DNA from 3 places in the Streptomyces sp. NPDC059875 genome. Region 1 is predicted to be linked to each of the others. Evidence: riboswitches for the same ligand, from Rfam matches in the RefSeq annotation. Region 1 holds a riboswitch; each other region holds the start of a gene.
What was found. Region 1 has a riboswitch for cobalamin ahead of cobN (cobaltochelatase subunit CobN). Riboswitches for the same ligand answer to the same signal wherever they lie in the genome.
Positions count from the first base shown of each region.

Region 2: it holds a riboswitch for cobalamin, as region 1 does, so the genes downstream of both, ACFV9D_RS11270 (energy-coupling factor ABC transporter permease) here and cobN (cobaltochelatase subunit CobN) in region 1, are expected to answer to the same signal.
Region 3: it holds a riboswitch for cobalamin, as region 1 does, so the genes downstream of both, ACFV9D_RS26175 (cobalamin biosynthesis protein) here and cobN (cobaltochelatase subunit CobN) in region 1, are expected to answer to the same signal.

Region 1 is NZ_JBHWJZ010000014.1:93,352-96,522, reverse strand. Features, by position in the region: gene cobN (cobaltochelatase subunit CobN) at 1-1,233, opposite strand, end outside; cobalamin riboswitch at 1,270-1,409, opposite strand; gene ACFV9D_RS18975 (cobalamin biosynthesis protein CobG) at 1,475-2,839, shown strand; gene ACFV9D_RS18970 (precorrin-8X methylmutase) at 2,854-3,171, shown strand, end outside.
Region 2 is NZ_JBHWJZ010000007.1:157,685-160,855, forward strand. Features, by position in the region: gene cbiQ (cobalt ECF transporter T component CbiQ) at 1-428, opposite strand, end outside; gene ACFV9D_RS11265 (energy-coupling factor ABC transporter substrate-binding protein) at 432-776, opposite strand; gene ACFV9D_RS11270 (energy-coupling factor ABC transporter permease) at 776-1,474, opposite strand; cobalamin riboswitch at 1,503-1,727, opposite strand; gene ACFV9D_RS11275 (PTS-dependent dihydroxyacetone kinase phosphotransferase subunit DhaM) at 1,793-2,197, opposite strand; gene dhaL (dihydroxyacetone kinase subunit DhaL) at 2,194-2,799, opposite strand; gene dhaK (dihydroxyacetone kinase subunit DhaK) at 2,832-3,171, opposite strand, start outside.
Region 3 is NZ_JBHWJZ010000023.1:104,869-108,039, reverse strand. Features, by position in the region: gene ACFV9D_RS26190 (alpha/beta hydrolase) at 1-22, opposite strand, end outside; gene ACFV9D_RS26185 (anion permease) at 415-1,671, shown strand; gene ACFV9D_RS26180 (hypothetical protein) at 1,684-1,905, shown strand; cobalamin riboswitch at 2,026-2,170, shown strand; gene ACFV9D_RS26175 (cobalamin biosynthesis protein) at 2,203-3,165, shown strand; gene ACFV9D_RS26170 (cobyric acid synthase) at 3,162-3,171, shown strand, end outside.

The sequences.
Region 1 (3,171 bases):
CTTCGCCAGCTGCTCCTCGGTGAGCCAGTCCTGGTCGTGGCCGCCGGCCTCGATCAGGGCGTAGATCAGCTCGTCGCCGTCGCCCGACACCAGGCCGGGGATGTCCTCGACCGGGCCGAAATCGTAGCCCTCCTCGCGCAGCCGACGCAGCAGCGCGACGGCGGAGGCGGGGGTGTCCAGGCCGACCGCGTTGCCGATCCGGGAGTGCTTGGTCGGGTACGCGGAGAGGACCAGGGCCAGCTTCTTCTCGGCGTTCGGGATGTGCCGCAGGCGGGCGTGGCGGACGGCGATCCCGGCGACGCGGGCCGCGCGCTCGGTGTCGGCTACGTAGGCCGGCAGGCCGTCCTCGTCGATCTCCTTGAAGGAGAACGGGACGGTGATGAGCCGGCCGTCGAACTCAGGGACGGCGACCTGGCTGGCGGCGTCCAGCGGGGACAGCCCCTCGTCGTTCTCCTCCCAGGCCGCGCGCGAGCCGGTGAGGCAGAGCGCCTGCAGGATCGGTACGTCGAGGGCGGCGAGCGCGCCCGCGTCCCAGGCCTCCTCGTCGCCGCCGGCCTGGGCCTCGGCGGGCTTGGTGCCGCCGGCCGCGAGGACGGTGGTGACGATCGCGTCGGTCTCGCGAAGGCGGTCGAGCAGCTCCGGCTCGGGGGCGCGCAGGGAGGCGACGTACAGCGGCAGCGCGCGGGCGCCGGCGTCCTCGATCGCCTCGCAGAGCGAGCCGATGAAGGCGGTGTTCCCGCTCATGTGGTGGGCGCGGTAGTAGAGCACGGCGACGACGGGGCCGTCCGTGACGCGCGGCTCGCGCTCCAGCGGACCCCAGGTCGGCGCGGCGGCCGGGGCCTCGAAGCCGTGGCCGGTGAGCAGCACGGTGTCGGAGAGGAAACGGGCCAGCTGCTCCAGGTTGGCGGGGCCGCCGTGCGCGAGATAGGCGTGGGCCTCGGTCGCGACGCCGACGGGGACGGTGGACGCCTCCATGAGCTGGGCGTCGGGGGCCTGTTCGCCGGAGAGCACGACCAGCGGACGGCCCGTGGCACGCAGCGCGTCCAGGCCGTCCTCCCAGGCCCGCAGGCCGCCGAGGAGGCGTACGAGAACGAGGTCGGCGCCGTCCAGAAGCCCGGGAAGGTCGTCCAGAGCGAGGCGGGAGGGGTTGGCGAACCGGTACTCGACGGGTCCGCCGGCCGCGCGAGCGCTGAGCAGGTCGGTGTCGGAGTGCGACAGCAACAGAATTCGCATGCGTGCGCAGGCCTTCCTCGGGGTTGTCCGCGCCCCGGGTGGTCGTGTGGACGGCAGGAGTTCCTGACTCACCGGGTCGCTGGTGCGACCTGGCTCACAGTGGCGGGACCGCGCCGGATTCTCACCGGGCTTCCTCCCCGGGGTCCTGGGACCCCATGCCGTTCTGCATAGTAGATCCTGTGCCCCGCGGGCCGGGGGGTTGGCCGGATCACACCCGGTGGTCAGCCGGATTCACGTCGGTATGCTCGCCGCCATGCCGCCCACCCCACCCATCCCGCCCGACCGGGGCGAACCTCTCATACGGGACCGTGGCGACGCCTGCCCCGGGGCGCTCCGACTGCACTCCGCCGACGACGGCCGCCTGGCCCGACTGCGCCTGCCCGCAGGCCTGTTGACGTCTCATCAGGTCGAGGTTCTGGCGTCTGCGGCGGAGGCCCTGGGCGACGGACGGGTCAGTGTCACCTCCCGGGGGAACGTGGAGCTGCGCGGCCTCGGAGAGGGCTGCGGAGCCGAGCTGGCGGAGCTGCTCGCGGAAGCCGGCCTGCTGCCCTCCGCGACCCACGAGCGGATCCGGAACGTGGTGGCCTCGCCGGCCGCCGGACTGGACGGACTCGGCAGCGGAGACGTGCAGTTGTGGGCGCGCGAGCTGGACGCGCTGCTATGCGCGCGGGAGTGGACGGCGGCCCTTTCCGGCCGTTTCCTCTTCGTCCTGGACGACGGCCGTGGGGATGTGGCCGGCCTCGGCGGAGATGTGACCTTGCTCGCAGCGGCGTCCTCGGCGGACGGCGAGGGTACGGACGGGGCCACGGCGCTCCTGCGCGTCGGCGCCCAGTTCTTCCGGGTCGCCGCCACCGACGCCCCCGGCGCCGCGCTCGCCGCCGCCGACGCCTTCCTCGAAGCCGCGCGGGCGGCCGGGAACGGAGCCTGGCGGGTGCGGGAGCTCCCCGAGGGCGTGGAGCCCGACGTGGCCGCGGCCTTGCGCCGAGCGTGCGTCGCCGCACAGTCCATCGACCGCTCGCCCGAACCCGCACAGTCCATCAACCGCTCGCCCGTCGCCGCACAGTCGGTCGCCGGGCGAGCCCCGCACACCCCCTCCGCCGGGCCCCTGCCCGGCGTCGTCGGGCACGACGGCCGGTGGGCGGTCTGCGTCGGCGTGCCGCTCGGGCGGCTGACCGCCGCCCAACTGCGCGCCCTCGCGCCCGACGCGGCCGGGGAACTCCGGCTCACCCCCTGGCGCGGAGCCGTCGTGACCGGATTCGGCGGCCGCGCCGCCGCCGAGGAGCGGCGCGAGGCGCTCGCGGCCGCCGGGCTGATCACCCGCCCCGCCGACCCCTGGACCGGCGTCGGCGCCTGCACCGGCCGGCCCGGCTGCGCGAAGTCCCTCGCCGACGTCCGGGCGGACGCCACCCCGGGCGACGGCGGGCTGCCGGTCCACTTCTCCGGCTGCGAGCGCCGCTGCGGCCACCCGCAGGGCGCCCACGGCACCTGGGTCGACGTCGTCGCCACCGGCGAGGACGCCTACCTCGTGGACGGGCGCCCCACTCCCCGTACAGACCTCCCCTCCGCAGTCGCAGCGGCCCGCGGCCCGTCAACACACACGAGATGAGCGAGAGCAACAGGATGTTCGACTACGAGAAGGACGGCGCGGAGATCTACCGCCAGTCCTTTGCCACGATCCGCGCCGAGGCGGATCTGGCGGGCCTGCCCGCCGACGTCGCCCAGGTCGCGGTGCGGATGATCCACGCCTGCGGCATGACCGACCTCGTACGCGATATCGCCTACTCCCCCCAGGTCGTCTCCCGCGCCCGCGCCGCCCTGCGCGCCGGCGCGCCGATCCTCTGCGACGCGCAGATGGTCGCGAGCGGCGTCACCCGCAAGCGGCTGCCCGCCGACAACGACGTGGTCTGCACCCTCTCCGACCCCTCCGTGCCCGGCCTC
Region 2 (3,171 bases), on a different contig from region 1:
TCCACCACGGGCGCCGGCACCCCCGCCCGTACCAGCCGCGGCAGCACGTCCGAGACGGGCGTGGTGAACGCGAACAGCAGCACGCCCAGGGACGCGGCCGAGGTCCGCAGCAGCAACTCGCCCGCGTGGACCGGGCCGTCCGGCGCGAGGGCGACAAGACCCCGCGCCCCGCCGACCTCGAACAGCAGGGGGATCGCCCCCGTCACGCAGAAGCCCAGGGGAATGCGGAACGCGCGCCACAGCTGACGCCCCGGCACACCGGCCGGACCGAGGAGGACGGCCAGGGTGGCCGCCGCGACGAGAACGGCCCCGGGCCACGGCGGCAGACAGACCGCGCAGAGCGTCAGGCCGAAACCGAGCACTGCTTTCTCGCACGGGTGACGGCGGCGCCAGCGACTGCTGTGCGCCGCCGCGTCGATCGGCAGCACCTGCTACTCGTCGCCGGCGGTGACGAGCGGCGCCTTCGCCGCCGCCGCGCGCGCCTCACCCTGCCTGCGCCCGCGCCGCAGGCCGAAGTAGTACGCGAGCACTCCGGCCCCGAGCGCGGCCTGCAGGGAGAACAACGCCGACTCGATCTCGCCGGACGGCGGCTCGTACAACGGGCTGAACCACGGCTCGTAATCCGGATCGATCTCGGTGATCGCCGCCTCCGCCTGCCCGTCCGCGCCCGTGAACGGCTCCTCCTTGTCGTCGCCGAGCCCCAGCATGAGCGGGAGCACCGCAAGCGCCGCCACGACGAGCAGCAGCAGCGTGTTGATCTTCGCGTTCCTGCTCATCAGGCGCTCGCCTCCGCCTTCTCGGTCTTCTTTCCGGACGGGAGCAGAACCCCGAGCCGGGTCAGGTCCGCCTTGCTCGACTGCTTGAGCAGGCGCATCACGAGGACCGTGAGCAGTCCCTCGCTGACGGCGAGCGGCAGCTGCGTCACGGCGAAGATCCCGCCGAACTTGGCCAGCGCTCCGGCCACACCGCTGCCCGGGTCGGGGAACGCCAGCGCGAGCTGCACGCTGGTGACGCAGTACGTCGACAGGTCCGCGACGAACGCGCCGAAGAACACGCTCACCATCAGCGGCACGTTGGACCGGCGCAGCAGCCAGTACGTGCCGAAGCCCGCCCACGGTCCGACGATCGCCATCGAGAAGACGTTGGCGCCGAGCGTGGTGAGCCCGCCATGGGCGAGCAGCAGCGCCTGGAAGAGCAGAGTGATCGTGCCCAGAACCGCCATCACGGGCGGCCGGAACAGGATCGCGCCCAGGCCCGTACCGGTGGGGTGCGAGCAACTGCCCGTCACCGACGGGATCTTGAGCGCGGACAGAACGAACGTGAACGCACCGGAGGCACCCAGCAACAGGGTGGACTCGGGGTTGGCCTTGACCTCACGGGTCAGCGCGCGGACACCGTGGACGACGAACGGAGCGGACGCGACGCCCCAGGCGGCCGCGTGCACAGGGGGCAGATACCCCTCGGCTATATGCATGGTTGGGAGACCCTCTCCAGCACCTCGTGGATGGACAACGCACCTTGGCCGGTCTCCTGGCTGACGGGTCATGCCGCCGCGACTCCGCCTTCCCACACCACCGCGGTCTCCCGCGGCGATACAGTGGCTTCCCCGGAGGGATGGAGCCGGACTTCCCGATCACAGTGGCGAGGGCCGCACCGGTACCGCACCGGTTTCCCGTACACCAAGGCGCTGTGACATTAGTGGGTTGACCAGGTACATCACAACACGGAGGCACCTCGGATCGGTGTGTGACGGATCTCCCGCGCGCCCCCTGATGCCCCTTCCGGACTCCGGTCACCCCTTCCGGTACGTGTACGCCTCCGAGGCCACGGCGACCACCGTGTCCAGATCCGCGCCGGCGCTCGCCGTGACGAGGGCGGCGACGGCGCCCTCGACGAACGGGGCGTCCACGAGCCGTGCGCCCTCCGGCAGCTCGTCGCCCTCGGCGAGCAGAGCCTTGACCGTCAGTACGGCGGAGCCCAGGTCGACGAGGAGCGCCACACCCGCCCCCCGGTCGACCCCGCGGGCCGCCTCGACGATCAGCTCGGAGCTGGTACCGAGGCCGCCGTCCGGGGCGCCGCCCGCGGGGGCGATCGGCGCGGTCCCGCCGCCGCCGGCGAGACCCTGGGCCAGGGCGGCGACGGCGGCGGCCACCGCCGCGCTGTGCGAGACCAGCACGATGCCCACCTGCGCGCTCATGCGCCCGCCACCTCCGCGAGGGCGGCGATCAGCAGCGCGGACGAGGTGGCCCCGGGATCCTGGTGGCCGATGGACCGCTCGCCCAGATAGCTCGCCCTGCCCTTGCGCGCCTGGAGGGGGACGGTCGCGAGGGCGCCGCGCTCGGCCGCGTCCCGGGCCGCCGCGAAGGACTCGCCGAGCACCTCCGCCGCAGGAACGAGCGCGTCCAGCATCGTCTTGTCACCGACCTGGGCCCCGCCGAGCTGCCCGACGGCGGCGACTCCTGCGGTGAGCGCCGCAGCCAACTCGGGCCGGGTCACCGTCGGGGCGTCCCCGAGGCTCTTCCCGGTGCGGCGCAGCAGCGTCCCGTACAGCGGCCCCGAGGCCCCGCCGACGGTGGAGATCAACTGCCGTCCGGCGGCGACGAGTACGGCCCCGGGAGTCGCGGGCGGCTCCTTCTCCAGGAGGTCCGTCACGGCGGCGAACCCCCGCTTGAGGTTGGTCCCGTGGTCGGCGTCGCCGATCGCCGAGTCGAGCTCGGTGAGACGGTCGGCCTCACGGTCGACGGCGGCCGCGCCGACGGTCAGCCAACGACGGAAGAAATCGGCGTCGAACTCGGTCACTTCAGGCACTCTGCTCCCATCGTTCACCCTTCTCACCGGCCCCAGCGCAGGGCGGGCGTCTGTACGGGCGCGTCCCAGAGCCGCAGGATCTCCTCGTCGGCCTGGCACAGCGTCACCGAACAGCCGGCCATGTCGAGCGAGGTGACGTAATTCCCCACCAGGGTCCGCGCGACCGGCACCCCACGCTCGGTCAGGACCCGCTGGACCTCGGCGTTGAACCCGTACAGTTCGAGCAGCGGTGTGGCGCCCATGCCGTTCACCAGGGCGAGGACCGGCCCGGACGGCCGCAGGTCCTCCAGTACGGCATCGACGGCGAAGTCCGCGATCTCCCGCGAGGTCATCATCGACCGCCGCTCACGCCCCGGCTCGCCG
Region 3 (3,171 bases), on a different contig from region 1:
CCGTCGCTGTAGCCGGGCGCACGGTCCCAGTGTCGGCAGGGCGGGAGCGGGCTGCCACCGGACAGACCCGCACGGGGCCGAACCCGCACGGGACCGGACCCGCACGGGGCCACTCGGGAGTGACATGGATCTCCTCGGCGGGTCCCTCGGTCGGCTGACACGGGCCCGGGGGTGTCCAGGGGGTGACATGCGACGAGAGCGACGCAAGTGGAGGAAGTCGCTTCTGTCCCGCAACAGCACGGCTTACCCATGGTTGCGGGGTGACCGCATCGTGGACAGAACCTGCCCCGGGACGCTAAGCGGAATGTCCGGACGCCGGATAGAGACACCATGCAGCCCGACCCAGTTCACCTTCCGTTCACTCAGGTTGCCTACGTTCGTCCAGCCACTGACGTCAAACGATTGCCTGGGTAAATGGAACACATCACGCTGCTGCTCGCGATTGTGGTCGTGACAGCTCTCGTGTTCGATTTCACGAACGGTTTCCACGACACCGCCAACGCGATGGCGACGACCATCTCGACCGGTGCCCTCAAGCCCAAGACGGCGGTGGCCATGTCCGCCGTGCTGAACCTGGTCGGCGCGTTCCTGTCGGTGGAGGTTGCCAAGACGATCTCCAAGGGACTCGTCAACGAGGAGGGCATTCAACCCGAGGTCATCCTCGCCGCGCTCGTCGGCGCGATCCTCTGGAACCTGGTGACCTGGCTGGTCGGCCTGCCGTCCAGCTCCTCCCACGCCCTGATGGGCGGCCTCATCGGCGCGACCATCGCCTCCATCGGCGTCAGCGGCGTCAACGGCGGGACCGTCGTCAGCAAGGTGCTCATCCCGGCGGTCGCCGCCCCCCTGGTCGCCGGTCTGGCCGCGATGTTCGCCGCCCGCCTGACGTACCGCCTCGACAAGAAGGCCGACAAGAAGACGACCGACAAGGGCTACCGGGCCGGTCAGATCGCCTCCGCCGGTCTCGTCTCGCTCGCCCACGGCACCAACGACGCCCAGAAGACCATGGGCATCATCACCCTCGCCCTGGTCGCCGGCGGCATCATCGCCCCCGGCTCCAACCCGCCGGTCTGGGTCATCGTCTCCGCCGGTACGGCGATCGCGCTCGGCACCTACCTCGGCGGCTGGCGCATCATCCGCACGATGGGCAAGGGCCTCACCGACCTCCAGCCGCAGCAGGGCTTCGCCGCCCAGACCAGCGCGGCCACGGTCATCCTGGCCTCCTCCAGCCTCGGCTTCTCCCTCTCGACCACGCACTCCTGCTCCGGCGCCGTCATGGGCGCGGGCCTGGGCCGCAAGGGCGGTGTCGTCCGCTGGTCGACCGCCACCCGGATGTTCGTCGCCTGGGGCCTGACCCTGCCGGCCGCCGGCCTGGTCGGGGCCGGCGCCGAGTACGTCGCCAGCCAGGGCGACTGGGGCGTCTACGCCGTCGCGGCCTTCCTGGTCGCCTCCTGCGTCGCCATCTGGGTCGTCTCCCGCCGCCAGGTGGTCGACCACACCAACGTCAACGACGTCGAGACCGAGCCCGCGGGCGTCGTGACCACCGCCATCGCGGCCGTCACCCCGCCGCCGGCCGGTTCCGTCGCCGCCGTCGCGGACGAGGACCTGAAGACCACCATCCCCTCGCCGGCCCCCGCGGACCCGGCAGCCCCCGCAGCCTCGGCCGCGGTGTAAGGAACGAACGACATGAAGATCGACTGGGCAGCTCTCGGCTCCGTCTTCGGAGTCAGCCTCGTGGCGACCGTCGCCCTCGTGGGCCTCTTCACCCTCGGCATCGTCGGCCTCTCCAAGCAGGAGCAGGCCGCCTCCCAGGGAGGCTCGGCCACCCTGGCTCGCACCGGCGCGTACGCGGCCTTCGCGCTGTGCGCGGCGGCCGTCGCGTACGGGATCTATCTCATCGTGGCCTGACGGGACACGCATCGTCGACCGGGCGGGTCGCACCTTCGGGTGCGGCCCGCCCGTCGTCGTGTCCGCGGGTCCGTGTGGGGCTTCGCACACTGTCCCGCCGCAGGTCAAAGGTGAGTTGACGGGTGTTCGCACAGCGTGGTGGACTTCCGGGGCCATTACGGCGGCAGTAGAGGAAGTCCGGTGCGAATCCGGCGCGGTCCCGCCACTGTGACCGGGGAGTCGATCCCCGGGAGCCAGGAACTCTCACCGCCGGTCACGTCGAGCCAGGGCGCGGACCCTGAGTGAGGACACAGCGCCATGCCCGGCCGCAGTGCAGCCACAGGTGTATTCGCGTACGGCGCCGCCGCCGGTCTGGCCGCGGACCTGATCGTCGGCGACCCCCGCCGCGGCCATCCGGTCGCCGCGTTCGGGCGGGCCGCCGGCTCCGTCGAGAAGCTACTCCGGCGCGACCACCGAGGGTGGGGCGCGCTGCACACCGCCGTCTGCGCCGGCGGTGCCACGGCGGTCGCGGCGCTGGCCGCCCGTACCGTACGCGACCACCCCCGCGCCGCGGTCGCCCTGACCGCCGCCTCCGTCTGGGCCGTCGTCGGCGGTACGACCCTGGGCCGGGAGGCGCGCGCCATCGGCGGGGCCCTGGCCGCCGGAGACCTGGAGGTGGCCCGCGAGCGGCTGCCGCATCTGGTGGGGCGTGATCCGCAGGCCCTGGACGGTCCGGCGATGGCCCGCGCGGTGGTGGAGTCCGTCGCCGAGAACACGTCCGACGCCGTCGTGGGTGCCCTGGTCTGGGGCGCGGTCGCGGGGGTTCCGGGCCTGGTCGGCTTCCGGGCCGTGAACACGCTGGACGCCATGGTCGGCCACAAGTCCCCCACGTACCGGCGCTTCGGCTGGGCCTCGGCCCGGCTCGACGACGTCGTCGGCTGGCCGGGCGCCCGGCTGACCGCCGCGCTCGTGACGGTGGCGGGCGGCGACCCGCGGGGGGCGGCGCGGGCCTGGCGGCAGGACGCGGCCCAGCACCCCAGCCCCAACGCCGGTCCGGTGGAGGCCTCCTTCGCGGGGGCGCTCGGCGTACGGCTCGGGGGCACGCTGTCGTACGGCGGACGGGTCGAGCACCGGCCCGTGCTCAACGGGGAGGGCCGGGCCGTGGAGGTCGGGGACATCGAGCGGGCGGTGCGGCTCTCGCGCCGGGTGACCGCGCTGACGCTGGCGGTGTGTGTGGGTGGACGGCTGGCCGCAAGGGCCATGAAGCGGAGGCGGGCATGAGGGGCG